Regions from separate parts of the Dorea ammoniilytica genome, predicted to be linked through region 2. Evidence: predicted binding sites of a transcription regulator. Region 2 holds the regulator's gene; each other region holds the start of a gene.
What was found. Region 2 encodes Rex, which represses fermentation and respiration genes when NADH is low (regulators of the CRP and FNR family bind a similar motif). Its sites were predicted from a motif close to ATTGTTAANTANTTAACAAT; they were not measured.

Region 1 (7,686 bases), on a different contig from region 2:
CTGACATTGGGATGCGGCTCTTACGGCGGCAACTCTGTATCAGAGAACGTAGGTCCGAAACACCTGCTGAACATCAAGACCGTTGCCGAAAGGAGAGAAAATATGCTGTGGTTCAGAACACCTCAGAAGGTATACTTTAAGAAGGGCTGCCTGCCAGTAGCACTGGATGAATTAAAGAATTATTATGATAAGAAAAAAGCGTTTATCGTAACTGACGGATTCCTGTTCAGCAGCGGTATGACAGCTCCTATTACTGATAAACTTGATGAGATGGGCATTCAGTATGCATGCTTCTATGAAGTAGCACCGGATCCGACACTTCAGATCGCAAGAAAAGGTCTGGAGCAGTTAAAGGCATTCCAGCCAGATGTAATCATCGCTCTTGGCGGTGGATCATCTATGGACGCAGCGAAGATCATGTGGCTCATGTATGAGCATCCAGAGTGCAACTTCGAAGACCTGGCTATGGACTTCATGGATATCCGTAAGAGAGTATACACATTCCCGAAGATGGGCGAGAAAGCTATGATGGTAGCAATTCCTACTTCATCAGGTACAGGTTCTGAGGTTACACCATTTGCTATCATCACAGATGCAGATACAGGTACAAAATGGCCGATCGCTGACTACGAGCTTCTGCCGAACATGGCAATCGTAGATACAGATTTCATGATGACCCAGCCGAAGGGACTGACCAGTGCATCTGGTATCGATGCCCTGACACATGCTCTGGAAGCATACGTATCTATCATGGCTACAGATTACACAGATGGTCTGGCTCTCAAAGCTGGTAAGAACATCTTTACATATCTGCCAGATGCATACGAGAAGGGCGCTGCTGATCCAATCGCAAGAGAAGGAATGGCTAATGCATCTACAATGGCTGGTATGGCATTTGCCAATGCATTCCTGGGAGTATGCCACTCTATGGCACACAAGCTTGGTGCATATCATCACCTGCCACACGGTATTGCTAACGCACTGTTGATCGAGCTTGTTATGAAATACAATGCAGATCCGGCACCGGTTAAGATGGGAACATTCTCTCAGTATCCATATCCAAAGGCTAAAGAGAGATATGCTGAATTCGGAAGATTCTGTGGCGTAACAGGTAAGAATGATGACGAAGTATTTGATAACTTCATCAAAGCTATCGCAGAACTGAAAGAAAAAGTTGGAATCAAGAGAACAATTAAAGAATATGGTATTAAGGAAGAAGACTTCCTCGCTACATTGGATGAAATGGTAGAGAATGCATTCAATGACCAGTGTACAGGTGCTAACCCAAGATATCCTCTGTTCAAAGAAATTAAGGAAATTTATCTGAAAGCGTACTACGAAGGAAAATAAGTTTCTCCAAATATGTTATATTTATAAGATTAGAGAAAGGCACTGCCGCATCAGCGGTAGTGCCTTTCTCGTTGGCATATATAAGAACAGGACGCTTATTCTGGCGTCCTGTCTGAAAATACAATTAAAATATCATGTAGATTATTTGGTTCCGAAGATACGGTCTCCGGCATCTCCAAGACCCGGGCAGATGTAAGCATCTTTGTTCAGCTCACGATCAACATGTCCGATATAAATCTGTACATCCGGATGCGCTTCGTGTACGCGCTTTACGCCTTCCGGCGCTGCGATGATGGACATGAGTTTGATGTGCTTTCCGCCGTGCTGCTTGATGAAGTCAAGGGCTGCGATAGCAGATCCGCCGGTGGCAAGCATCGGATCGGTAACAACGATCAGTCGTTCATTGATCGGATCCGGAAGTTTGCAGTAGTACTCATGTGGCTCATGAGTTTCTTCGTCGCGATATAGTCCAATATGTCCTACCTTTGCAGAAGGTACCAGTGCAAGGATGCCATTAACCATACCAAGTCCAGCTCTTAAGATCGGTACAACCGCAAGTGTCTTGCCGGCGATGACTGGAGTCTTGCAGGTTTCAATCGGAGTCTCTACTTCAATATCTTCAAGCGGAAGATCACTCAGAGCTTCAAATCCCATTAACATGGCTATTTCTTCTACCAACTTACGAAATTCATTAGTTCCTGTGTGCTTGTCACGCAATTTTGAAATCTTATGCTGAATCAGTGGGTGCTTTAATTCGATTACGTTTTCCATGATTTTCCTCCTCGTGTGAAATACGTTTTCTCTATTATAATTCGTAACAGCAGTATGCGTCAATGGGTTTAAGCTTTGAAGTGCTCCAACATGACAGGCATACACTTGTGACTGTATTCGCTCAGCGAGAATTCACCTCTGCTGAGGCACCAGTCAGACACTAATGCGCGTTCACACATGGTAAAATACTTGGTAATCTCTGTGGCGGACATGTCATTTCGGATCTGCCCGCGCATCTGACCTTCTGTAACAATGCGGGTGATAAATTTGTAATATGTGCGGTTCTGATCCAGGAGATTTCGCTGTCCTTGTGATACGAGCTGGGTAGAGTAGAGGGATGCGATCAGATCAATGCTGATATTTTCCTCGATCATTTTATGGGCTTCGTAATTCACATTCAGAAGCTTTACAAAAGAATTGAGATCAGGATTCATTCGGCTTTCTAATTCTTCGTAAAAATCATCCAGAATCACAGACAGTGTATTTAACAGTTCGTCTTTTGTGTTGAAGTAATAATAAAAGGATCCCTTTGATGTACCAGACAGAGCAATGATATCATCCACGGTAGTACCGTTATAGCCTTTTTCATGAAAAAGCTGCCATGCTGCGGTTACGATTCTGTTCTTGGCGCTTTTTCCTTTTTTTGTACGTTCCATAGATTCTCCTTGAAAACAAAATATAATTGTTAAATAAGAAGGCCTTTTACACATGAGCGTGTGTGAAAGGCCTTCTCAGACTTTAAACTGCTAAGCAGTTATTCGTTTGATTTAGTTGAAGGACTGCTCTGTACGGTTAATGATCTCGTCCTGTAATGGTTTAGACAGGTTACGGAAGAAGTCACTGTATCCGGCTACACGAACGATCAGATCCTTGTAGTCATCTGGGTTGTTCTGCGCATCGATCAGAGTCTGTCTGTCGATGACATTGAACTGTACATGATGTCCATCCATTGCGAAGTAGCTTCGGATCAGACTTGCCATGTTGTTCAGACCTTCCTCACCTGCAACTACATCAGGAGTGAACTTCTGGTTCAGCAGAGTACCTGCTGTTGCCAGGTGATCCATCTTAGCGCAGGATTTGATAACAGCTGTCGGTCCGTTCGTATCAGCGGATTTCTCAGGAGAGATACCCTCAGATACAGGTACGTGAGCCTTACGTCCGTTAGCAGTAGCACCGATTACTTCGCCGAAGTATACGTGGCAGGTAGTAGGAAGCATATCTACACCGTATTTACCACCCTTCATGTTCGGACGACCTGTGATCAGATCATGGTACAGATAAAATACATCCTGCATCAGATCATCAGCATAGTCATCATCATTACCATACTTAGGTGATTTGTCATGAACCATACGATAGATTGCATCGTAACCTTCGTAGTTGTGATCCATAGCTTCGATCAGTTCTTCCATTGTGAAGTTCTTCTTGTCGTATACATTGTATTTGATAGCTGCAAGACAGTCGGAAATAGTTCCGATACCTACACCCTGGATGTAGTTGGTATTGTATCTTGCACCACCTGCGTTGTAATCCTTAGCATTGCTGATGCAGTCATTGGTTACAACTGACAGACAAGGAGCCGGCATATATTCTGCATACAGTTTCTCGATTACGTTGTTACCACGGATCTTGATATCGATGAAATGTTTCATCTGTTTCTTAAATGCATTCCACAGTTCTTCGTATGTCTTGAAGTCTTTTGCGTATCCGAGTTTCAGACCAAGCTGCTTGCCGGATACATTGTCATATCCATTGTAAAGTGTAAGCTGGAAGATCTTAGGAATGTTCATGTATCCTGTCAGGATATATGCTTCGCTTCCCCATGCTCCGGTCTCTACACATCCTGAAGAACCGCCGCGGCGTGCGTCTTCCAGAGACTTACCTGCGTTGACAAGCTCCATAGTCTGAGCTTCTGTATTATAGAATGCTGGCTGACCCCATCCTTTTCTGGAGATCTCGCAAGCTCTCTTTAAGAATTTGGTAGGTGTTTTCTTGCTGATGGTTACGTTAGAGTTTGGCTGAACCAGTTTCATGTCGTCCATACAGTCAAGGATCAGGTAGCTGACAGCGTTGACACCGTCTTTTCCATCAGGTGTAACACCACCGGTATTAATATTGGCAAAGTCAGTGTAAGTAGCACTTTCTTTCAGTGTGATACCTACTTTAACTGGTGCCGGCTGGTTGTAGAATTTAACCCATAAGCATTCCAGAAGTTCCAGAGCTCTTTCGTCATCCAGAATACCTGCTTCTGTATCTGCTTCGTAGTATTTGATCAGATGCTGATCCATACGTCCCGGACTGAATGCATCCCATGGATTCAGCTCTGTGGTAACTGCGAGGTGTGTGAACCAGTATAACTGGATTGCCTGCCAGTAAGTCTGTGGAGCATGAGCCGGTACGACTTCCAGATTGGCTGCGATCTGAAGGAGTTCTGCCTTACGTGTCTCGTCAGTCTCTTTTTCAGCCATCTCAAGTGCCAGCTTGTGGTATCTCTCACCAAGGATGATTACTGCATCACAGGAGATATCCATAGCTTTCAGTTCTTCTAATTTATCAAGGGCTTCCGGGTCATTCATGAAATCCAGAGAATCCATAGTCTTTTTGATCTTTTCTTTGTAATCCATGTATCCGGTAGTGAATACCTGCTCACCACCACATGTATGTCCAGGACCTCTCTGCTCCATGAACTCTGTGAACATACCTGCTTCGTAGCAGTCATGCCATTCCGGAGTCATCATAGAGAGAAGCTTCTCACGCATGGTCTTGCCTTTCCAGTAAGGAATGATCTCTTCGGCCTGAAGCTTTCTGTCTTCTTCTGTAGTATGGAAGGAAACCAGATCACGCTCGCTCATAACAGTCATATCCTCTACACTGTGGCAGCACAGCTCTGGGAATGTAGGAGACGCCTGTGGATCTTTACCTTTTTCACCGACGATCAGTTCGCCGTCTCCCAGGTACAGAGTCTTCTTGGAGAAATATTCCTTCAGAACCATAGATCTCATAACCGGGATAGAATATTTGCCCTCATTTTCTTTGTAGAAATCTGTCTCAATCTTAGCTCTTTCCAGGTCAATATGTACTGGTGTGTTCACGCTGAGATCTCTTAATTTCTGGATTCTTTCGTTCATGCCTCGTTTTGTTGCCATTTCTCTAACCTCCTATTTTAGTGTTTTGAAATCCTGCATCCTTGAAAAGCTGTACAAAACTTTCCATTTCTTCTTTGGATGGTGCATGTAAATCTGTTCCTTTATATTCCATATCCAGCTTGGCGTATTTGCCACTGCCTGTATCGTGATAAGGCAGGAGATTCACCTGAGCCGGGTGGATGTCGTGTTCTTTCAGAAACCTGATTGTCTCTGTCATATTCTGTTCATTACCGTTGACCTCTTTTACAGTAGGAATACGGATATAAATGCGGGCGCCTGCGTCAGACAGCTTCACCAGATTCTCGAGGATCAGCTTGTTGTCAACGCCGATATATTTTTTATGAAGCTCCGGATCCATGACTTTGACATCATATAAAAATGTATTCACATATGGAAGGATCGCTTCAAATTTATCATAGGAAACCTGACCACAGGTGTCAATAGTAAGAGTGATATCTTCATGCTTTAATGCCTTGGCAATTGCAAGAATGTAATCCGTTGACATGGTCATGACCTCACCGCCGGAGAGTGTAACACCGCCGCCGGAATCTTCGTAGAACATCAGATCCTTCTTTAACTCGCGGATCAAATTCTTAACAGGGTATTCTTCGCCGATGATCTCGCGGATACCTTGTGGACAGAAGTTCGTACATTTGCCACAGAGCTGACAGACTGTCTTGTCGAGTACCGGTTTGCCATCCTGCATCGTGATCGCACCGGACGGACAGACCTTAGCACAGCAGCCGCAGCCCGTACATTTTTCAGAATCATATTGAAGCTCCTGCTCATAACGCTGTGTCTCAGGGTTGTGACACCATTCACATTTGAGCGGACAGCCTTTGAAAAATACGGTTGTGCGGATTCCGTCACCATCATGTATAGAGAATTTTTGAATGTTGGTAATCAGATTCATCGTATTTTTATTCCTTTCTTATCAGGGTTATAGACTATGGTTTGTACTACAGTCTAAAAGTACCATATAACGGTTAGATTGTCAATAGTTTGACAGATGAAAACGAAAATGCAAGAAAGAAAATTAAAAAATTCAAAAAAAGACTGGAAATGTTTTAAACTATGGTATATAATCACGTCAAGCGTTACCAAAGAAGGCATCCTTAAAAAGGTGCCTTTTTTTGCACTTTTTTAGACATTTTATGAAATGCGTCTAAAAATCATGAAAAATAGCAAAGAGGAATTGAACTTTAGTCTAAAAAGTGTTATATTATTAACGTGTATAAAATTATAGAGGATGTCAATATGAACCTGAACGACCAGAAAGTAGTACAAAAAGATATGGATTTTCTTTATCTTGGGAATTTGAAGACTGTGACGTTTAATCTTGCACTTCCTGCAAAAGGGAAGTACGGATCAGAGATCAGTTGGAGTTCGGGAGAAGAACGTTTCCTGGATACAGATGGCAGGGTGAACCGTCCGTTATATGGCATGGGAAACCGGGAAGTGCTTTTGACAGGTACTTTTACATATGGAGAAGCGATTGCCAGCAAAGTATATGCAGTGACGATCCTGGAACAGGAGAATCCACATCATAATGCAGATACATATCCTATAGAAGTTACCGTGCAGGGAAGACCTGATAAAGATGCAGAAGTTTATCAGAACGCAGAGGCAGAGATCCGGATACTTCCGGGGAATGCATTTTACGAGGCACAGGAACGGATGCATCAGTATTTGCTTTCGATGGATGATGACAGTATGCTGTATCATTTCCGGAAGGCGTCTGGGCTGGACACCAGGGGCGCGGAATGCCCATATGGATGGGACGCTGAGGAAAGCCAGATTCAAGGACATACCACTGGACATTATCTTTCGGCACTGGCACTTTGCTATCGTGCGACAGGAGATGTGCGAATCCGGGACAAAGCAGTTTATATGGTAGATGAACTGGAAAAGTGTCAGCAGGCTTTTCGAAATATAGACGGTATTCATGAAGGTTTTTTAAGTCCATACTCAGAAGAGCAATTTAATCTGTTGGAAGAGTATACACCATATCCGAAGATCTGGGCACCATATTATACACTTCATAAGATCATAGCAGGTCTGTTGGACTGTTACCTATATATTAATAAGAAAGAAGCTCTCTCCATTGCAGAACAGATGGGAGAGTGGACATGGCACAGATTATCACGGCTCCCGGAAGCGCAGCTTAAGAAGATGTGGAGCATGTACATAGCCGGAGAATTTGGCGGTATGAATGTGGTAATGGCACAGCTTGCAGAGTTGACAGGCAAAGAAGAATTCCTGAAGTGTGCCAGATTATTTGATAATGACAAGTTATATCGGCCACTGATGCGTTATCAGGATCAGCTGAATGGAATCCATGCGAATCAGCATATTCCGCAGATCCTGGGAGCGATAGAAATATACAAAGCATCAGGGGATCTAAAGTATCTGGAGATGG
Region 2 (7,686 bases):
GAATTATTGCAAAGGTATGTACCTATCTTGCGGAGACCGGAATTAATATTCTGGATATTTCGCAGACTATCATTGATGACTTCTTTAATATGATAATGATCGTGGATGTTGACGGGGCTTCTAAGGAATTTCAGGAATATACAGCTGAACTGGAAGCACTTGGCGGAGAAATCGGTGTAAGCATTCACTGCCAGAGAGAAGAAATTTTTGAAAAAATGCACAGACTGTAAGTTGGATGCTATGGCGGAGGCAAAGAAAATCATGATTAGCGTATATGAAGTAAATGAAACGAATAAAATGATCGAGCAGGAGAATCTTGACGTAAGAACGATTACCCTCGGTATCAGTCTGATGGACTGCATCGATTCGGATCTTGATAGATTGAATGATAATATCTATAAAAAGATTACAACGCTTGCCAGTAATCTGGTGAGTACAGGTCAGGATATTGAACGTGAATTTGGTATTCCGATTGTAAATAAGCGTATCTCTATTACTCCGATCGCTCTGGTGGGCTCAGCAGCCTGCAAGACTCCGGATGATTATGTTGAGATTGCCAAGACACTGGATAAGGCCGCGAAAGAAGTTGGTGTCAATTTTATCGGCGGATATTCTGCGCTGGTATCAAAGGCTATGACTACAAGCGAAGAGAATCTGATTCGGTCTGTGCCGAAAGCACTGGCCTGTACGGAACGTGTGTGCAGTTCTATCAATGTGGGATCTACTCGTACCGGAATTAATATGGATGCTGTTCGCCTGTGCGGCGAGATCGTAAAAGAGACAGCAGAAGCAACCAAAGATAATGATTCTCTGGGATGTGCAAAGCTGGTGGTATTTTGTAATGCACCGGATGACAATCCGTTTATGGCGGGTGCGTTCCTTGGCGTTACAGAAGGAGATGCTGTGATCAATGTAGGTGTCAGCGGACCTGGCGTTGTAAAGAAAGCAATTGAACAGGTGCGAGGTAAGGGCTTTGAGGAGCTGTGTGAGATGATTAAGAAGACAGCATTTAAGATTACCCGCGTAGGACAACTGGTAGCGGGTGAGGCATCCAAACGTATGGGTATTCCGTTTGGAATTATCGATCTGTCTCTTGCACCGACTCCGGCAGTGGGTGACAGTGTGGCTGAGATCCTGGAAGAGATCGGTCTGGAACGTGTAGGTGCACCGGGTACTACAGCAGCACTTGCTATGTTGAATGATCAGGTGAAGAAAGGTGGCGTTATGGCTTCCTCTTATGTAGGAGGCTTAAGCGGCGCATTTATTCCGGTCAGTGAAGATCAGGGTATGATTGATGCAGTGAAGCTTGGTGCGCTGAATCTTGAAAAGCTGGAGGCCATGACCTGTGTATGTTCCGTAGGTCTTGATATGATTGCAATTCCTGGAAAGACCAGTGCGGCAACTATTTCCGGTATTATTGCAGATGAGATGGCACTTGGTATGGTGAATAATAAGACGACAGCGGTCCGTCTGATTCCGGTTATTGGTAAGGATGTAGGAGAGACGGCAGAATTTGGCGGTTTGCTGGGTTATGCCCCGATCATGCCGGTGAATGAGTTTGACTGCAGCGCATTTATAAACAGACAGGGACGAATCCCTGCACCGATACATAGTTTTAAGAATTAGAGAGGAAGTTTAAACATGAGCGGAGTAGCAATTGTTACAGATAGCAACAGTGGAATTACACAGGAGGAAGCAAAAAGACTTGGAATCTTTGTTCTTCCGATGCCTTTTTATATTGATGGAGAACTGTTCTACGAAGATATATCTCTGACTCAGGAAAAATTCTATGAACGTCTGACTCAGGATGCAGACATTTCTACTTCGCAGCCTTCGCCGGGAGATGTGCTGGATATATGGGAGAAAGCACTGGAAGAATATGATGAGGTAGTGCATATTCCGATGTCAAGCGGATTGTCAAGTTCCTGTGCCACTGCGCAGATGCTTGCGCAGGACATGGATGGAAAAGTATATGTGGTAGATAATCAACGTATTTCGGTTACCATGAGACAATCGGTTCTGGATGCCATTGCTTTGGCAGAAAAAGGAATGAACGCGAAGGAGATCCATGATATTCTAATGCGTGAGAAGCTGGAGGCCAGCATCTATATTACGGTAGATACATTGAAATATCTTAAAAAAGGTGGTCGCGTAACACCCGCAGCAGCAGCTATCGGTTCAGTCCTGAATCTGAAACCGGTTCTTACGATTCAGGGAGAAAAGCTGGATTCTTTTTCTAAGTCAAGAGGATGGAAGAGCGCGAAGAAGACGATGTTGGATGCAATGGAAAAGGATCTGACAGAGCGGTTTGCAGGACAGGAGATGTATCTGCAGGTTGCGTATACCTGTTCGGCAGAAGAAGCTGAAGAATGGAAAGCAGAAGTGGAAAATAGATTTCCGGAATATGAAGTGCATATGGATCCGTTGTCATTAAGTGTAGCCTGCCACATTGGACATGGTGCCAGAGCAATTGCATGTAGCAGGAAAGTACCGGAACTCAGCTGATTTTACAGATATTTTGTTCGTTACCATGATAAAAACGCCCGTCTATTAGCGGGCGTTTTCATATATCTGTTTGTTACGCCAGTTCTTCCCATCTGGCGTAAAGTTCTTCTAATTCTTCTGCGATTTTAGATTTTTCCAGTGCCAGTTCCTGGCATTTTACAGAATTGGTATAGATCTCTTCCTGAACCATTAGTTCGTCAATTTCGCCGTCACGTTCTTCCAGTTCAGTAATGCGTTCTTCTGTCTTTTTTAATTCATTCTGACGTTTGCGTTCCTTAGCCTGTGCTTCTTTCTGTTCCTGCCAGCTGAGCTTAGCCTGAGATTCTGGTTCCGGTGCACATACATCAGATGGAGCGGAAGAGACGCCGGCATAAGCCTGGGTCAGTTCATCTTTCTTTTCAAGATAGTAATCATAGTTACCAATATAATTGACAAATGTCTGTTCGGTCAGCTCCAGAATTCTTGTAGCTGTACGGTTGATAAAATATCGGTCATGAGATACATAGAGTACCGTACCGGTATAATCATTCAGAGCTTTTTCAAGAATTTCCTTAGAAGTAATATCCAAGTGGTTGGTAGGTTCGTCCAGGATAAGGAAATTCGCTTCAGACAACATGAGCTTGGCAAGTGACACACGCCCACGTTCACCACCGCTTAAAGAACTGATCTGCTGAAACACTTCATCGCCGGTAAAGAGAAAAGCCGCCAGTGTCTTTCGGATCTGTGTATTGGTTAGCGTCGGATAATCGTCAGAAATCTCATCAAAGATTGTTTTGTCCATATGCAGGACGTGATGTTCCTGGTCATAATAACCGATTTTTACCTTGGAACCGAGGGTAAAAGTACCACTGTCTGCCGGAATAACCTGATTCAGTATCTTCAGCAGTGTAGTCTTTCCGGTTCCATTGTCACCGATGATCGCTACGTGCTCGCCGCGGTGGATCTCAAAACTGATATCCTGAAATAAAGTATGCGGCGGGAATGCTTTGGACAGATGTTCTACCGACAGCACGTCATTACCACTGACGACAGAAGGCTCCAGCTTTAAATGAATATCCGTATGAAGCTCCAGAGGCTTTTCTACAGGCTGAATACGTTCCAGCATCTTCTCACGGCTTTCTGCACGCTTAATAGACTTCTCCCGGTTGAAAGAGCGGAGTTTTTCAATAACAGCTTCCTGATGTTTGATCTCACGCTGTTGATTTAAGTATTCTTTTAATCTTGCTTCACGGAGCATTTCTTTTTTCTCGGCGTAAGCAGAGTAATTGCCTTGAAATACGGAAAGTTTACCCATTTCTACTTCAATAACCTTTGTAACAACTTTATTCAGAAAATATCGGTCATGGGATACAATCAATACCGCTCCAAAATAATTCAATAAGTAGGTCTCCAACCATGCAATGGAATTCAGATCCAGGTGGTTGGTAGGCTCGTCCAACAGAAGAATATCTGGTCTGGTAAGCAGAAGCTTACTGAGAGATACGCGAGTCTTCTGACCGCCGGACAACGTATCTACGGGCTTGTCAAACTCATCCTCAGCAAAGCCGAGACCTTTTAATACACCGACAATCTCGCTTTCATAGGAGTAACCATCTGCCAGTTCAAAGGCACTGGTCAGATTGTGATAAGTATTCAACCGGCTTTCCAGTTCATCGCCGGTCAGGTCTTTTAATTCTTTTTCAATCTCGCGGATCCGTGATTCCATAGCAATGACATCGGCCTTGGCTGAACGTACTTCTTCGTAGATTGTATTGCCGGATACCAGCTCCTGATGCTGGGACAGATAACCAAGTGTCTTACCTTTTGTAAGGGTGATCGTACCGCCATCAGCTGTAAGATCGCCGACGATCATTTTCAGAAGAGTAGACTTGCCGGCACCATTGATACCGACAAGGGCTGCTTTTTCATGGTCTTCTATATGAAAAGAGCCATTTTGTATAATAACGTGTTCCCCAAATGCTTTGGAAACATCATGACATGCTAAAATCATGATACACCTCCATAATTCTCTGTGTATCATTATACCGAAAAGAACAGAAAATACAACTAAAGTTAATGAAAGTTTGTACAAAAGTTTGACTTTGCGTTAACAATCCGATATAATTATTCCATAATATTATGGGTAGGTGAACAACAGTGGAGACAAGAAAGATTTCTCAGGCGGTAATTCGCAGACTTCCAAGATATTACCGATATCTGGGTGAATTATTAGAAGATGGTGTCGAACGTATATCATCTAATGATTTAAGTAAAAGAATGAAACTTACTGCATCACAGATTCGACAGGATTTGAACAACTTTGGCGGATTTGGTCAGCAGGGATATGGTTATAATGTAAAATATCTTCATACTGAAATTGGTAAAATCCTTGGATTGGAGAACAAGCATAATTTTATAATCGTTGGCGCAGGTAATTTGGGACAGGCTTTGGCAAATTATTCACATTTTGAAAATCAAGGATTTATCCTGAAAGGTATCTTTGATGTGAATCCTACACTGAGAGGTATGTCAATTCGTGATGTGCCGGTTCGTATGATGAGTGAGATGAAAGATTTCATTAAAGAGAATAATATCGAGATTGCAGTTCTTACAATTCCGAAGGAATGCGCAATTGATGTGGCGAAGGATCTGGTAGATGCCGGTATTCAGGCCATCTGGAATTTTGCGCATGTAGATCTGAATGTACCGGATAATGTAATTGTAGAAAGTGTACATTTATCAGAAAGCTTAATGAGATTATCTTATAATATCAGTCGATATAATGAGGATCATGCAGACAAATAACAGACAGAATAATGGCGTGTAATGCGGGCTGTGAAAGCAGACTTCTTTACACGTCGTTTTTTTTGCAGTGATCTGCGCCTAAGGCAGAAAGGAAGTATATGCAGTATTTATTAAATGCGGAACAGATGAAAAGTGCGGATAGTCATACTATACAGGATCTGGGAGTTTCATCCAGAACACTGATGGAACGGGCTGCTGCGGCCTGTACTGATTATATAGAAGAACAAAAGTGGCCGCTGACACATGTATGCATTGTGTGTGGATCAGGAAATAACGGAGGCGATGGCTTTGCTATTGGAAGTATTCTGAAAGAGAAAGGCTGCCAGGTGACAGCAGTATTTGCCGGACGGATGACAAGCCGAACAGAAGAGTGTATATATCAGATGGATCAGTTCAAACAGTGTGGAGGAACGCTGCTTACAGAATGGCAGGATAATGATTACAGCATTGTAATTGATGCATTGTTTGGTGTAGGATTGAATCGTGAGATTACAGGACACTATCTGGAAATGCTTCAACATATGAATATGTCATCAGGACGGAAACTCGCGGTTGATATTCCGTCCGGTATCTCAGCTACGGATGGACGTGTATTCGGTGAAGCGTTTCAGGCAGATGCAACCGTAACATTCCAGGAACGAAAGCTGGGTCTGTTTCTGTTTTCCGGTGCATTGTATACCGGAAAAGTCTGCGTGACAGATATCGGAATTGACAGTTTTACAGTAAAGGAACAGCTGGATACTGCATATGCATTAGAAATGAGTGATATTGCCAAACTTCTGCCTGAACGTCCGCCATATGCGCATAAAGGTACATTTGGAAAATTATTATTAATTGCCGGAAGCAGTGGAATGGCAGGAGCTGCATTCTTAAGCGCCTGTGCTGCTTATCGCATGGGAGCAGGACTTGTACGCATTTATACCACTGAAGATAACCGAAGTATATTACAGCAGCTGATTCCGGAAGCTATTATCACAACATATACGGAATATGACAAAGCAAGTCTTCTGTCGGTACTGGAGTGGGCTGATGCAGTCTGTATAGGATCAGGTCTTGGAAGATCTGATGTCGCAGATCTGATTGTAAATACCGTTTTGAAAGAAATAAATGTGCCATGTCTGATTGATGCGGACGGAATTAATATATTGGCGGCGCATCCGGAATGGAAGGACCAGCTGGCAGAAGGCAATTATGTACTGACTCCACATTTGAAGGAATTATCCAGATTAACAGGACGGCCTGTCAACGAGATACAAATGCATCGAAGAGAGGTCCTGGAACAGACGGCAAGAACTTTAGATGTTACTCTGGTACAAAAAGATGCACGTACTTTTGTGGGAGCAAAGGGCAGAAGAATGTATGTGAATCTTACTGGAAATGCTGCAATGGCAAAAGCAGGTTCCGGAGATGTGCTGGCCGGAATTATTGGCGGACTTATGGTGCAGGGATGTGATAATTATGATGCCGCTGTTCTTGGAGTTTATCTCCATGGACTTGCGGGAGATATTGCAAGAAATGAAATGGGGTGCTATAGTGTATTGGCGAGGGATCTTGCTGATGCACTTGGATCAGCGATCCAAATGACAGAAAACTGGAAGGCGGAAAAATGATGAAAGAATATACAAGAGTGTGTGCCAGAATTGATCTGGACGCCATAGAATATAATATGGATCAGATGCATGAAACGGTTGGTGATGCGACTAAGATCATGGCTGTTGTCAAGATGGATGGCTACGGTCACGGGGCGGTACCAATCGCATGTGATCTGGAGAAAAAAAACTACCTGTGGGGATTTGCTACAGCCACACCGGATGAGGGTGTGATTCTGCGTGCAAACGGTATCAGGAAACCGATACTTGTATTGGGTCCTGTTTTTCCATCACAGCAGGCAGAAGCAATTGAACATGAGATCCGTTTCACCTGTTATACGAAAGAAATCGCAGAGCAGATTTCTGAGACAGCAGTAAAGCTTGGAAAGACAGCGTACGTCCATATCAAATTAGACACTGGAATGTCGAGACTTGGATTCCAGATCGATGAGGAGAATGCAGATACAATCGCAGAGATTGCAAAGCTTCCAGGCATTGAGATGGAAGGAATGTATACACATTTCTCCAAAGCAGATGAAGCAGACAAAGCTTATGCCCATAAACAGTTGGAGCGCTATCTGTGGATGTGTAAAGCACTGGAGGACAGAAATGTCACATTTAAGCATTATCACTGTGCAAACAGTGCGGCGATTCTTGATTTGCCAGAGACCTATATGGATATTGTAAGATCAGGTATTTCTACTTATGGTCTGTATCCCTCAGACGAAGTAGATCAGCAGCATGTGCATCTGAAACCAGCTATGGAACTGATCAGTCATGTTTCCCATGTGAAATGGGTAGAGGCAGG
Region 3 (7,686 bases), on a different contig from region 2:
ACTGATGGCTGAAGCAGGACGTATCCTGAGTCAGGTACATCAGGAACTTGGTAAGGCATTGCACCCTGGAATGAGTACCCTGGATATTGACCGATTGGGTGAGGAGATTATAAGGGGATACGGATGTATCCCTTCTTTCCTTAATTATAATGGCTATCCGGCATCTATCTGTGTATCATTGAATGAAGAGGTCGTCCATGGAATACCGTCAGCTGACCGTATTATCAAAGAGGGCGATATAGTCAGCCTGGATGCAGGAGTCATTTACAAAGGCTACCATTCTGATGCTGCCAGAACTCACGCAGTGGGCGAGGTCAGTAAAGAAGCCGAGGATTTGATCAGAGTTACCAGAGAAAGCTTTTTTGAAGGCATAAAATATGCGAAAGAAGGCAATCATTTATTTGATATCTCCGGAGCTATTGGCAGATATGCTGAAGAACGAGGCTATGGGGTAGTAAGAGATCTGTGCGGACATGGAATCGGGACAGCACTTCACGAAGCACCTGAGATTCCGAATTACGAGATGAATCGTAAAGGTGTGCTTCTGAAAGCCGGTATGACGCTGGCAGTTGAGCCGATGATCAATGCCGGAAGCTGGGAAGTTGACTGGATGGATGATGACTGGACAGTAGTGACCAGAGATCGCAGCCTGTCAGCGCATTATGAAAATACCATATTAATCACAGACGGTGAACCACGCATTCTGTCCTTGACGGAAGATACACCGTAGTGCGGAAGAAGCGAGGAATATATGGACAGATATAGAAAAGGAATGTTGGTAAGGTCAAAAGCCGGACACGATACCGGAAAGGTATATATAATAGTAGAAAGCGCGGACGCATATGTGCTGGTCTGTGATGGCAGGATCCGGACACTTGCCAATCCGAAGAAAAAGAAGTTCAAACATTTGCAGATCATTAACCGGGAATATCCGATCGAGACAATGAATGATGTTCAGATCAAACGGATATTGAAAGAATATAACAGGGAAGAGAATTAGGAGGATATAAGATATGTCAAAGGCTGACGTAATTGAAATTGAAGGAACAGTTGTAGAGAAACTTCCAAATGCGATGTTTCAGGTAGAACTTGAGAATGGACACCAGGTTCTCGCACACATCAGTGGTAAACTGAGAATGAACTTTATCAAGATTCTTCCGGGAGATAAGGTAACACTTGAATTGTCACCGTACGATTTATCTAAGGGAAGAATTATCTGGAGAGATAAATAAAAAAAGTATTGACGTAGTAATATTAGTGATGCTATAATATGTAAGCACGTTTTTGGGTGCTTTTATTTCGTTATGCAATTTTAAAGGCACACAAAGCAAAGAAACTAAAGGCAAAGCAATGGATGAAAGGAGGATCCCCGTGAAGGTTAGATCATCAGTAAAACCAATTTGCGAAAAGTGCAAAGTAATCAAAAGAAAAGGAAGCGTTCGTATTATTTGCGAAAATCCAAAGCATAAACAGCGTCAGGGATAGGCATTGAACACTATTATTTGAGATGCATTTATGAATTTTGGAGTGAATTAGGCGGCTGATAGCAGATACGCCAGGCGGCGTGTAAGCTATTTAATATACAAGGAAGCACCAAAGCCGGTGAAGTCCTCGTATATTGCTTCTAATGCCGGCTCGTCATTACCGGGACAAGACCGGTGGCCGGAAAGGGCGTGATACCGAACACGCCTGGGAACCAGGAGTTCCCCTATTAAAGACAATATGAAACAACAGGGAGAAATGCTGAGTCCGAGGAAGACTGACGTTGCAAGCTTGCTTGCAAAACGGCAGAATTCGAGGACGAAATAGGGCGCCAGCCCATCATCGAGCCGCAGCAAAGCGGAGGCGAGATGTGCATTTCGACAACCAAAACAACAAGGAAAAATGGAGGAAAAATCACATGGCTCGTATTGCAGGTGTAGACTTACCAAGAGACAAACGTGTTGAGATCGGATTGACTTATATCTACGGAATCGGTAGAACAAGTGCAACTCGTATTTTGACAGAAGCAGGAGTTGATCCTGACATTCGCTGCAGAGATCTGACAGACGAAGACGTTAAGAAGATCAGTGCAGTAATCGATGAAACTCAGGTTGTAGAAGGTGATCTTCGTAGAGAGATCGCTCTGAACATCAAGAGATTACAGGAGATCGGATGCTACAGAGGTATCCGTCACAGAAAAGGACTTCCGGTTCGTGGTCAGAAGACAAAGACCAATGCAAGAACAAGAAAAGGTCCTAAGAGAACAGTAGCTAATAAGAAAAAATAAGTTAAGGAAAGTGTAGGTTAGTTTTATTATGGCAAAGAAAGTTACAAAAAAAGTGACAAAAAAACGTGTCAAGAAAAACGTTGAACACGGACAGGCACATATCCAGTCATCTTTCAACAACACAATTGTTACATTAACAGATGCACAGGGTAATGCTCTTTCATGGGCAAGTGCTGGTGGTCTTGGATTTAAAGGTTCAAGGAAATCTACTCCATATGCAGCACAGATGGCAGCTGAGACAGCAGCTAAGGCAGCATTAATTCATGGTTTGAAGACAGTAGACGTATTTGTAAAGGGACCTGGTTCAGGAAGAGAAGCAGCAATCAGAGCACTTCAGGCATGCGGAATTGATGTAACAAGCATCAGAGACGTAACACCGGTACCGCACAACGGATGCCGTCCGCCGAAGCGCAGAAGAGTCTAGTCGAAACATTGATAACCATAAATTGGCGAAATAATTAGGAGGATATATAGAACATGGCAGTAAATAGAGTTCCGGTTCTTAAGAGATGCCGTTCCCTCGGAATGGATCCGGTATATTTGGGAATTGATAAAAAGTCTAACAGACAGTTAAAGAGATCTAATAGAAAAATGAGCGAGTACGGTCTTCAGCTGCGTGAGAAACAGAAAGCTAAGTTCATCTACGGCGTACTTGAGAAACCTTTCAGAAACTATTTCGAGAAAGCTCAGCGTCAGCCGGGTATGACAGGTCCTAACCTGATGATCCTGCTTGAGAGCAGACTTGATAACGTAGTATTCCGTATGGGTCTTGCTAGAACACGTCGTGAGGCTCGTCAGATCGTTGACCACAAGCATGTTACAGTGAATGGTAAGCAGGTAAACATCCCATCTTACCTTGTAAAAGCCGGTGATGTGATCGAAATCAAAGAGAAATGCAAAGGATCTCAGAGATACAAAGATATCCTTGAGGTAACAGCAGGACGTCTCGTTCCAGGATGGATTGAAGCAGATCAGGAGAACCTGAAAGCTACAGTTAAGGAACTTCCTACTCGTGATGAGATTGATGTTCCGGTTGACGAGATGCTGATCGTCGAGTTGTATTCTAAATAATAAGATTTAGGTATTCATCCCACAAGGAGGGACTATATAGTGTTTGATTTTAATAAACCAAATATCGAGATAACCGAGATTTCAGATGACAAGAGATATGGAAGATTTGTTGTAGAGCCTTTGGAAAGAGGATATGGTACAACACTTGGAAATTCTCTCAGAAGGATCATGCTTTCTTCACTTCCTGGTGCTGCAATCAGCCAGATTAAGATTGATGGAGTACTGCATGAGTTCAGTTCCATCCCGGGTGTAAAAGAAGATGTTACAGAGATCGTTATGAACCTGAAATCACTGGCGATCAAGAACACATCAGAAACTGACGAACCAAAGACTGCTTACATTGAGTTCGAAGGTGAAGGTGTGGTAACAGGCGCAGATATCCAGGTGGATTCAGACATTGAGATCATGAATCCTGAGACTGTTATTGCTACATTGAATGGTGGAGCTGACAGCAAGCTGTATATGGAACTTACCATTACAAAGGGTCGTGGATATGTGAGTGCAGATAAGAATAAGACAGAGGACCTGCCAATCGCAGTGATTCCGATTGATTCTATCTATACACCGGTAGAGCGCGTTAACCTTACTGTGGAGAATACACGTGTTGGTCAGATTACAGACTTTGACAAACTGACATTAGATGTTTGGACAAACGGAACTCTGCTTCCGGATGAGGCTGTAAGTTTGGCAGCAAAGGTATTAAGTGAGCATCTGAAACTGTTTGTAGACCTGTCTGAGGTAGCTCAGTCTGCAGAAGTAATGATCGAAAAAGAAGACGATGAGAAGGAAAAAGTGCTTGAGATGAGCATTGATGAACTTGAGTTGTCTGTTCGTTCTTACAACTGCCTGAAGAGAGCGGGAATCAATACAGTAGAGGAACTTACAAACAGAACACCAGAAGACATGATGAAGGTACGTAACCTTGGTCGCAAGTCTCTGGAAGAAGTATTAGCAAAGTTAAAAGAGTTGGGTCTCGAACTCAGCCAGGGAGAGGAATAGAATTCCGCCCTTACGTAAATATAAACCAAGGTATCAGTAAGACCAAAGAGCGTGATATCGCATTTGGCTAGTAAGCCCGATGAATGCATAACCAAGTGTCAAAATGGAGGAAATAAGAGATGGCAAAGTATAGAAAGCTCGGCAGAACATCAAGCCAGAGAAAAGCATTAATCAGAAACCAGGTAACAGCACTTCTGAACAACGGTAAGATCGTTACAACAGAAGCGAAAGCAAAAGAGATCCGCAAAGTTGCTGAAGGTCTGATCGCTATGGCTGTTAGAGAAAAAGACAATTACGAAGAAGTAACTGTTAAGGCTAAAGTTGCTCGTAAAGACAAAGATGGTAAGAGAGTTAAAGAAGTTGTAGACGGTAAGAAAGTAACTGTATACGACGAAGTTGAGAAGACAATCAAGAAAGATATGCCTTCAAGACTGCATGCCAGAAGAGAAATGCTTAAAGTTCTCTACCCTGTAACAGAAGTTCCTGCACAGGGAGCTGGAAGAAAGAAAAATACTAAGGAAGTTGATCTCGTAGCTAAGCTGTTTGACGAGATTGCACCTAAGTATGAGAATCGTAACGGTGGTTACACAAGAATCGTTAAGATTGGTCTCCGTAAAGGTGACGCAGCTATGGAAGTTCTTCTTGAGCTTGTATAATAACGATATAGAACAGAAAGCATATAGACGCACTCTGAGAAATCAGGGTGCGTTTTCTTTGTGTATTGTGCTTAAATATCAGATAAAAAGGTATTCTGCAGGGTTAGGAAAATAGCTTATGAATGTTATAAATATAACAAAAAATTATCTGTATTAGAAATAGTAAGTGATTTAATTGTACACACAATAATGATGAGTTATCAAATAAGTTTTTGCTATATAAAAATACTATAGTATTTCTCTCCATGCATTTTGTGAAAAACTCACAATGAAATCTTGAAATGTTATAAATGTTTGAATATATTCACAAATTCGTTAAAAATATATCACTTTTAATTGACAATTAATTAACGGAGGGATATACTTGGAGACAGTTAAAGCAAGACGATTTCTACACAAGGGAGGATATAGTTATGGCAAAAGAAGTAAAACAGGCAGTGGCAGAACCAGAGGTAAATACCGCTGAATGGTTGGAGCAGAAGATGGCCAAGATGAAAGAGGCCCAGAAGATATTTGCTACATACACACAGGAGCAGGTAGATAAGATTTTTTTCGAGGCGGCTATGGCAGCTAATAAGGCACGTATTCCACTGGCAAAGATGGCAGCCAAAGAGACAGGAATGGGAATCGTAGAAGATAAGGTTATCAAGAATCATTACGCAGCAGAATATACATACAATCAGTATAAGAGAACCAAAACCTGTGGTGTGATTGAAGAAGATAACTCATACGGAATTAAGAAGATTGCAGAGCCGGTTGGTCTGGTTGGAGCTATTATTCCTACAACAAACCCGACATCAACAGCAATTTTTAAAACACTTATTGCATTAAAAACAAGAAATGCGATTATCATCAGTCCACATCCACGTGCTAAGAAATCTACGAGAGCAGCCGCAATGCTGGTATATGAAGCAGCTGTTAAGGCAGGAGCACCGGAAGGCATTGTAGAATGTCTGGAAGAACCTACGGTTGAGATGTCTGGGCTGATCATGGCTAACGCAGATGTAATTCTTGCAACAGGAGGTCCTGGAATGGTAAAGGCAGCTTACTCTTCAGGAAAACCGGCCATCGGTGTTGGACCTGGTAATACACCTGTTATCATGGACTCAAGCTGTGATATTCAGACAGCAGTGTACTCAGTTATCCATTCTAAGACATTTGACAATGGCATGATCTGTGCATCTGAACAGTCTGTTACAGCACTGGCTGACATTTATGATGATGTGAAGAAAGAATTCATTAAGAGAGGATGCCATGTACTGAACAAGAAAGAACTGGATATGGTTCGTGAGATTATCCTGACACCTGCAGGAAGCGTTAATCCTAAGATCGTAGGACAGCCTGCGGCAGAGATCGCTAAGCTGGCTGGATTTGAAGTTCCGGAAGATACGAAGATCCTGATCGGTGAAGTAACTTCTGTTAACGTAGAAGAGCCATTCGCACATGAGAAATTATCTCCTGTACTTGCTCTTTATAAAGCAAAAGATTTTGAAACCGCGCTTCAGATGGCAGAACAGCTTGTTGCTGATGGTGGATACGGACATACATCTTCCCTTTATATAAATGTAAGTGAAAAAGAAAAAATGGCAGAACATGCAGATCGCATGAAGACCTGTCGTATTTTGGTAAATACACCTTCTTCACAGGGTGGTATCGGTGACCTTTACAACTTTGGATTAGCTCCATCTCTGACTCTGGGCTGTGGTTCTTACGGCGGTAACTCTGTATCAGAGAACGTAGGAGTAAAACATCTGTTAAATGTTAAGACGGTTGCTGAAAGGAGAGAGAATATGCTGTGGTTCAGAACACCTCAGAAAGTATACTTTAAGAAAGGATGCCTGCCGGTTGCGCTGGATGAGCTGAAGAATTACTATAACAAGACGAAGGCATTTATCGTAACTGACGGATTCCTGTTCAGCAGCGGAATGACATCTCCGATCACAGATAAGCTTGATAAAATGGGTATCCAGCACGCATGCTTCTATGAGGTAGCACCAGACCCGACATTGCAGATCGCAAGAAAAGGTCTGGATCAGCTGAAAGCATTTGGACCAGATGTGATCATTGCACTTGGTGGTGGTTCAGCAATGGATGCAGCGAAGATCATGTGGCTGATGTACGAGCATCCGGAGTGCAACTTTGAAGATCTGGCTATGGACTTCATGGATATCCGTAAGAGAGTATACACATTCCCGAAGATGGGCGAGAAAGCTATGTTGGTAGCAATTCCTACTTCATCAGGTACAGGTTCTGAGGTTACACCGTTTGCAATCATCACAGATGCAGACACAGGTACAAAATGGCCGATCGCTGACTACGAGCTTCTGCCGAACATGGCAATCGTAGATACAGACTTCATGATGACTCAGCCGAAGGGACTGACCAGTGCGTCAGGTATCGATGCCCTGACACATGCTCTGGAAGCATATGTATCTATCATGGCTACTGATTATACAGATGGTCTGGCTCTCAAAGCTGGTAAGAACATCTTCACATATTTGCCAGATGCATATGAGAAGGGCGCTGCTGATCCGATCGCAAGAGAAGGAATGGCTAATGCATCTACAATGGCTGGTATGGCATTTGCCAATGCATTCCTGGGAGTATGCCACTCTATGGCACACAAGCTTGGTGCATATCACCACCTGCCACACGGTATTGCTAATGCATTGCTGATTGAACATGTAATGC
Region 4 (7,686 bases), on a different contig from region 2:
CGATGGAAAATTCTTCTCCGTTGATCACAAAATTACCATGTCCTTCTTTTACCAATATAAAGTAACTGTCGTATTCCATCACCGGAAACATCTCGCTGGTTATGGTGTGCTCCTGTAATGTGAGATATTTGTCAGGACCGCAGAATATGCCGTCGCGCGGTGTCTCACATAAAGGGCGGATTCTGTTTTTCAATATGGCTCACTCCCTCGAAAATTGTACAAAAAATACAAACATTTATACAAACATTTGATTTAAGACTATCACATAATAAAATCGAAGTCAACGGAGAATGTCAAAACTTTGACAGGACAAAAAATGAAAATTTACAACATGTCGAAAAAGAGGTAAAAAAAGATTGCAGACACTGAAAAAAGCATCTGCAATCTTAATAAAAGTATGAGGGAAATATGTTTTATTAAATCTCGTATCCGGCGAAGTATCCTTCATGAAGAGCTTTACTTGCAAGACCTGTTCTTACAGCATCTCCGATAACTCTTACTTCCGGTACGAACTTCTTCAGTTCTTCAGAGAATGGATCGTAATTTCTGGAGCCCATTCCGACTACGATATGGTCGAAACCTCTCAGCCATTCTTCTCTTCCGTCTGTTGTGTACTGGATCTTAACATCGTGATCAGTAACTTCCAGAACCTTAGCGTTAACATAGCTCTTAACACCTGATCTGTGAAGGCTGTCCATCAGTACATTACGGTTCGGCAGACATACATTTGTCATAAGCTGTGGCATCATTTCTACCAGAGTTACTTCTACATCACCGATGCTTCCTGTTTTTACAAAGGAAGCCGGACGAGCGTCTGTCATCAGCATTTCAGCTGTCTCGCAGGCAACTTCTCCACCACCGAGGATACATACAGTTCCCTTCGGTACAGTCACCTTACGGCTCAGGATATCATGAGTAGTAGTTACAGGGTAATCGGTCAAACCTTTGATGAATGGTGGAACAAACGGTCTTGCACCGGTAGCTACGATAACTGCATCAGGAGCAAATTCCTTAATATCATCTACAGTAGCTTCTTTGTTGAATTCAAATGTAACACCTGCTTTGTTAGCACGGTATGTAAGGTGTGATAACCATTTACACATTTCCTGCTTACCAGGAGTAACAACAGCCAGTGCAAGCTGTCCGCCGACCTGACAATTCTTCTCCCATACAGTTACGTGATGTCCACGCTCTGCTGCGATTACGGCTGCGTACATTCCGCCAGGACCTGCTCCGACAACCAGTACGTTCTTCGGAGTATCAACCGGGTTAAATGGATAATCGTATTCGTGACCAACCAATGGGTTGATGTGACACTGACATACCGGATGCTGTGGATCCTTAGGAGTTACACAACGTCCGCCGCATGAAGCACATGGTGTGATGTCATCAAAACGGTTCTCACGGGCTTTGTTCGGAAGATCAGGATCTGCAAGTAACGGACGTCCGAGAGAAACACCGTCTACCAGTCCACGCTCTACGATATCTGCAGCATAGCGGATGTCGTTGATCTTACCAACAACGAATACAGGGATATTAACAACTTTCTTAATCTCAGAAGCTTCGTATACGTTACGTCCGATCTTCTTGCTGTGTGATGGGATGATATCCTGCATATCTTCGTACTGAACACCACCGGATACTTCTAACATATTAACGCCGGCTGCCTCGAACTTCGGAGCAAGGTATAACATTTCTTCCAGACTGTTACCACCTTCGATACGCTCTGAACCAGAGATACGAAGGATGATCGGGAAGTCTTCGCTTACGTTTTTACGACATTCTTCAATGATCTCAAGGATCAGACGAGCACGGTTATCGATTGTTCCGCCGTATTCATCCATACGTTTGTTACGCAGTGGAGAAAGGAATGCACCTGGAAGCATGTAAGCATGTGCTGCGTGTAATGCGATACCGCCGCATCCTGCTTCTTCTGCACGGCGTGCAGCTTTTCCATACTGTTTGATGATCTTCTGGATCTCTTTAATAGTAGCCGGTCTTGAAACATCACCATTTGCATTTGTATTTATAGATGGTCCGATCGGAGTAATACCTTTCATAGCGCAGATAGATTCCGGACCCGGGTGAATGATCTGTGGGATCAGTTCGCTTCCTGCATCTTTTACACGAGTTGCGAATCTCTTGAACTGAGGAACCAGAGAGTCCTTATCAAGAGCAGTAGTCTTTCCAATATACCAATATTTGTGGTCAACAGTTACAGCGTCGATTACTACGTATCCTGCGCCGCCTTCTGCACGACGGACGAAGATGTCTGCCAACTGTTTTGGTACAGTTCCGTTAGTTGCTTCATAATGCATGCTCATTGGAGCCATTGCAATACGGTTTTTTAAAGTTGTTCTTCCAAGCTGAAGAGGCTGGAAGATCTTTGCATCTTTCATATCTGTGATCATTTTGTTCCCTCCTGAACATATCGAAAATTTATCTGTTGAGCATAGTATAAACGAATCTCGAAGACGGTGTTTCACATTTTTTTGTTAAATAATCTACATTTTTCGAAAAAATCATGACAATTCACTTCTGCAAATGCAGACAAAAAATGCAAAAACACTACAAGCATAAAAAAGAAAAAATGATTAATTAGAAAAATGTGATAGGAAAAATTGATTTTTTGTACATTGCTTGTGCACTATATTTGGGAATTTGTTCCGACACATAGTATGTGCTCGTGTTAAAATTTAGACAAGCTTTTAAAGGGAAGGTAAAGCTAGAGATACTATTTACTACCGTATAACGAACAGCTTCCGATTATATATTCAGACAAGTGATTCCCGTACCGGTCTGGATCGTATGGCGGAACGATGACTCCTGTTAACCTAGTTAACCTATTTAATAATGAAAGAAAAGAGGACGATTTCAAAATGAGTTATGATGCATTGTTTTCTCCAATTAAATTGAGAGGTCTTGAACTGAAGAACAGAATTGTACTTCCTGGTATGAATACCAAGATGGTTAAGGACAAACATCACGTAGCAGATGATATGATTCAGTACCACGCAGCACGTGCAGCAGGTGGATGCGGACTGAACATTGTAGAGCTGGTATCTATTTGTAAAGAATGTCATGCGTATTTATATTTCGGACTGTATAGTGAAGCAGACAGAGATGAACTGAAGAAAGTAACTGAAGCAATCCATGAAAATGGTGGTAAGGCAGCTGTTCAGATCTGGCACGGAGGATTCGTACCGGCTGACTTCTTTGACAAGACAAACGTAGAAGAGACACCGGATACAGTTACAGTAGAGCGTATCCATGAGATCATTAAGCAGTTCGGAGAGTCTGCTAAACTGGCTGTAGAAGCTGGATTTGATGCACTGGAGTTCCATGGAGCACATACATATCTTCCACACGAATTTATGAATCCGTCTCTGAACAACCGTACAGATGAGTATGGTAACCAGAGCCTGGAGAATCGTTGCCGCTTCAATCTGGAAGTTATCCGCGAGATGCGTGCTAACATGCCAGAGGATATGCCACTGCTTATGCGTCTGGATGCAGTAGATGAGTTACTTCCTAAGAATACAACTGTAGAAGAGACTATCCAGTTCGTTAACTGGGCAGAAGAAGCAGGTGTAGATGCAATCGACCTTTCAAGAGGTAATGCACGAAGCCTTGCAACAGTATACGAAGTACCGCCATATAACCTTGAGCCAGGTTTCAATATGGAAAACATCGCTAAGATCAAGAAAGCAGTTAACATCCCGGTAATCGGTGTTGGACGTGTTAACATGCCAGCACTTGCTAACAAGCTGATCGAAGACGGCGAGATCGACATGATCGCTATCGGACGTGCACAGCTGGCTGATCCAGAGTGGTGTAATAAAGCAAGAGAAGGTCGTGAGGATGAGATCCGTCGTTGTATCGGATGTACAGAAGGATGCTACGACAAGGTTATCGATCCAAAGGCTACACATATCACATGTACACGTAACCCAATGCTCTGCCTGGAATACAAAGGTATGCCAAAGGCTGAAAAGGCTAAGAATGTTATGGTCATCGGTGGAGGTATCGGTGGTCTGGTAACAGCAGAGATCCTGAAGAAACGTGGACACAATCCGACAATCTACGAAGCATCTGAGAGAGCAGGCGGAAGATTCAGATTAGCTGGTAAAGCTCCTAAGAAACAGGAATTTGAAGCAGCTGTTGACTGGGAGATCAAAGAATGTGAAAGACTTGGCATCGAGATCAAGACAAATACAACTGTTACACCAGAGATGATCGCTGAGATCAAACCGGATCATGTAGTAGTAGCTATCGGTTCTGAGTTCGCTACACCGGATCTTCCGGGCGTAGATGGAGCTGACATTGTTACAGCAGAGGATGTTCTGGCTGGTAAGGCAGAAGCCAAAGGTGAGATCCTGATCCTTGGTGGTGGTCTGGTAGGATGCGAGACAGCAACATACCTGATCAACAAGGGTGAGAAGAATGTTCGTATCATGGACAGCAGACGTGTTGGTAAAGCAATGGGTATGCTTCGTAGCATGTTCCTTGATATCGAATATCCTGGAAAGACAATCCAGAAGAGCAACCGCAGCAAGGTTACAGCAATTGGTGATCACACAGTAGATTACAAGTTCACAGATAAATTCAAGAAGACAAGCAATAAGTCACGTAGCTTCGATACATTAGTACTTGCTACAGGAGCTAAGTCTCGTCCGACAGCAGACCTGACAGCTAAATGTGATGAGCTTGGAATCGCTTACAATGTAATCGGCGATGCTAAGAAAGTACGTATGGGTATTGACGCAACAGCTGATGCATATAAAGTAGGTATGGAGGTATAAAAATGACAGTAGAAGAACGCCTTGAGGCTTTGGAAAAAGAATTACAGCAGATTAAAGATGTACAGGCAATTAAAGAACTGAAGAGTAAATATTTCCAGGCTCTTGATACAAAGAACTGGGATGAACTTGAGACTACAATGGCGCCGGATATCGAGACTGCATATTCTAATGGCAAGCTGGTATTCCACGGACCAAAGGAAATCACAGATTACTTCAAGAAATCTATGCCTAAGACAGAGATTACACTTCATCAGGGACATAACCCACAGGTATGGTTTGAGAGCGACACAGTTGCTTACGGAAAATGGTATCTGGAAGACAGACTGATCTTCGCTAAGGGTGATCCATATGAAGGACTTCAGGTAGAAGGATCTGCAATCTACACAGATAAATATGTTAAGATCGATGGTGAATGGCTGATCCAGGATACAGGATATATCCGTATCTATGAAGAGCAGTTCATGCGTGATGAGACACATCGTATCCGCAAGAACATGTTCGCACCAAAGAAAAAGAAAGTCGTTAAGAAAAAGAAGACAGCTGCTGTAAAGAAAGAGCAGTAAAGTAAAGCGAGAGATGCCGCTGTGCCAGTCTGGCATGGCGGCATTTATCATGCCAGGAGGAAAGTAAAGTGCTGCGCAAATATCTTAGAAAATTTCATTATAAATACCGTTTCGTACCGTGGTACCGCAAAGCGTACTATTATAAATGTAAAAAGGATAAAATGGATGAAATCATTGCTAAATATAAGGAGCCGGAGGAACTTGCCGATCCGAAATATGTGAAAAAATTAAAGAGGGATATGATCCGCTGCCTGTTTAAATATGGTTCTTATTACAGTGAGTATTTTACATTTGGATATGAGGGGCAGGATGCAGAGTATCGTAATTCATTCATTACAGAGGGCATCCGTTTGAGTTATTATCCGCGCATGAATCAGCGAAAGAATACCGATCTCCTGGAGAACAAGTACCGGACCTACAAGAAATTCAAAGATATGTATAAGCGGGAAGTTATCCGCATTTTGAAAAATGAAAAACCGACCGAAGAGAATCTGGCAAAACTTCGCGAATTTGCGGAGCGGCATGAGAACTATGTGGTGAAACCGGTGTATGCAGCTTTTGGCAACGGTGTCAGAGTAGAGAATCTTGGTATGTATGATTCTGTAGAAGAGGCACATCAGGAGTACAGTAAGAGCGGCGCTGTCATTGAAGAAGTGATCGTACAGGGTGAAGCGCTGTCGAAGATTCATGCAGGATCCGTGAATACTCTGCGTATTCCAACCGCCATCATTAAGAATGAAGAGGGCGAACCGGAGATAAAATTATTCCATCCATCGATCCGAATGGGCCGGGGAGACAGCTTTGTGGATAATTTTAGTGCGGGAGGAGTCAGTGCACTCATTGACGCAGAGACAGGAGTCATTTATACTGATGGAGCGGACAAAAAAGGACACACGTATGAGTGTCATCCGGACAGTGGTATCAGATTTAAGGGATTCCAGATTCCGAAGTGGGATGAGGCAGTCTCTATGGTCAAAGAAGCAGCTATGATGATCCCGGACAATCATTATTGCGGATGGGATCTGGCTTACAGCAGAGACCACGGCTGGTGCATGGTGGAAGCTAACTGTACGGCACAGATGGGTGCAATGCAGATGGTGACAAAGACCGGAAGAAAGTACGAACTGGAAGAGCTGATAAAGCAAATGTAACGATGAATTAGAAAGAGGATACATATGGGACAGACAAATAGTTTTACAAGACTTATCAATTCGAGAAAGCATATCAGATTATATGCCAGAGAATATGCCGAAGAGCATGGACTGAATGCATCTGAAGTAGAGAAGGATATTATACAGGCCAAGAAATACAATCACATTTCTTTTGGCGAATATGCATGGACCGGATTCTATGATCTGACACAGGAACAGAAGAAGACGGTATCTACACTCTGGTCCCGTATGGAATTTCGTAAGAAATTTACAGACCGACGTTATATCGGTATGTTGATGAATAAATATATATTTTCCAAAGTATTTGATGAATTTTATGGAAGAAAATGTGTGCAGGCTTCCGATGTGACGGAGGATGGACTGAAAGAGCTGGCGGAAGGAACCGGCAAGGTTGTATATAAGCCAAACTGCAAGGGGATGGGCAAGGGTGTCCGTGTCCTGCCGGTAACCTGTGCAGAAGATATAAAAGATGCACTTGACCACATTCGGAATGGCGGCAACGGAATCATAGAAGAATACATCTGCCAGGATGATGTGCTGAGTGAACTGAATCCAAGTGCAGTGAGTGTGGTGCGATTTTATTCGGTAACGTCTCCATACGGAACCCATCTGTTTGCGCCGGTGCTGACTTCAGCACTGCACAAAGATATCGCCAATGGCTGCCAGGATGCGCTGACTGCGGTAGTGGATATCCGTACGGGAAAAGTGCTCACAGATGCTGTGGATCAGAACAAGATGGAAGAATATACGGTGCATCCGATGACAGGCGTGGCTTTCAAGGGGCTGCAGCTAAATCATTGGGATAAAACACTGGAAATGCTGAAGCGGGCTGTGCCGCTTGGCAAGAAGATCTCTAATATCGGCTGGGATGTGGCAATCACAAAGGATGGACCGGTATTGATCGAGGCCAATACCATTCCGGGGTTTAATACCGCTCAGTATGCGGGATATGGATGGATCACAGATGGTTATGGGTATCAGCCGCTGTTTGATGCGGTCAATGACATTCCGTTTGCAGATGACGGAAGATATGAACGAGTAGTTATGAGATTGGAATAGAAAGATAGTAGAGGAATTACAGATGCCGGACAAGATTAAGATGTATTATTCGAAATTGCGGAATATGGGAGACTGTCTGAATGAGCTGAT

Region 1: the regulator Rex is predicted to act here: its motif matches at 6,258-6,277, upstream of OCV65_RS08805 (trans-4-hydroxy-L-proline dehydratase activase).
Region 3: the regulator Rex is predicted to act here: its motif matches at 5,117-5,136, upstream of adhE (bifunctional acetaldehyde-CoA/alcohol dehydrogenase).
Region 4: the regulator Rex is predicted to act here: its motif matches at 2,686-2,705, upstream of OCV65_RS09770 (oxidoreductase).

Annotation. Positions count from the first base shown of each region.
Region 1 covers NZ_JAOQJV010000010.1:68,864-76,549, forward strand. The annotation lists gene adhE (bifunctional acetaldehyde-CoA/alcohol dehydrogenase) at 1-1,350, shown strand, start outside; gene upp (uracil phosphoribosyltransferase) at 1,492-2,121, opposite strand; gene OCV65_RS08795 (TetR/AcrR family transcriptional regulator) at 2,190-2,777, opposite strand; gene hypD (trans-4-hydroxy-L-proline dehydratase) at 2,889-5,267, opposite strand; gene OCV65_RS08805 (trans-4-hydroxy-L-proline dehydratase activase) at 5,272-6,180, opposite strand; gene OCV65_RS08810 (glycoside hydrolase family 127 protein) at 6,525-7,686, shown strand, end outside.
Region 2 covers NZ_JAOQJV010000001.1:385,419-393,104, reverse strand. The annotation lists gene OCV65_RS01910 (ACT domain-containing protein) at 1-230, shown strand, start outside; gene OCV65_RS01905 (PFL family protein) at 262-1,626, shown strand; gene OCV65_RS01900 (DegV family protein) at 1,642-2,505, shown strand; gene OCV65_RS01895 (ABC-F family ATP-binding cassette domain-containing protein) at 2,579-4,495, opposite strand; gene OCV65_RS01890 (redox-sensing transcriptional repressor Rex) at 4,642-5,289, shown strand; gene OCV65_RS01885 (NAD(P)H-hydrate dehydratase) at 5,388-6,899, shown strand; gene alr (alanine racemase) at 6,899-7,686, shown strand, end outside.
Region 3 covers NZ_JAOQJV010000002.1:230,903-238,588, forward strand. The annotation lists gene map (type I methionyl aminopeptidase) at 1-730, shown strand, start outside; gene OCV65_RS03345 (KOW domain-containing RNA-binding protein) at 752-1,000, shown strand; gene infA (translation initiation factor IF-1) at 1,014-1,232, shown strand; gene rpmJ (50S ribosomal protein L36) at 1,372-1,485, shown strand; gene rpsM (30S ribosomal protein S13) at 1,901-2,269, shown strand; gene rpsK (30S ribosomal protein S11) at 2,298-2,693, shown strand; gene rpsD (30S ribosomal protein S4) at 2,747-3,340, shown strand; gene OCV65_RS03375 (DNA-directed RNA polymerase subunit alpha) at 3,380-4,339, shown strand; gene OCV65_RS03380 (bL17 family ribosomal protein) at 4,459-4,995, shown strand; gene adhE (bifunctional acetaldehyde-CoA/alcohol dehydrogenase) at 5,409-7,686, shown strand, end outside.
Region 4 covers NZ_JAOQJV010000013.1:17,196-24,881, forward strand. The annotation lists gene OCV65_RS09760 (AraC family transcriptional regulator) at 1-193, opposite strand, end outside; gene OCV65_RS09765 (oxidoreductase) at 417-2,411, opposite strand; gene OCV65_RS09770 (oxidoreductase) at 2,880-4,802, shown strand; gene OCV65_RS09775 (nuclear transport factor 2 family protein) at 4,805-5,365, shown strand; gene OCV65_RS09780 (sugar-transfer associated ATP-grasp domain-containing protein) at 5,434-6,516, shown strand; gene OCV65_RS09785 (sugar-transfer associated ATP-grasp domain-containing protein) at 6,541-7,596, shown strand; gene OCV65_RS09790 (polysaccharide pyruvyl transferase family protein) at 7,619-7,686, shown strand, end outside.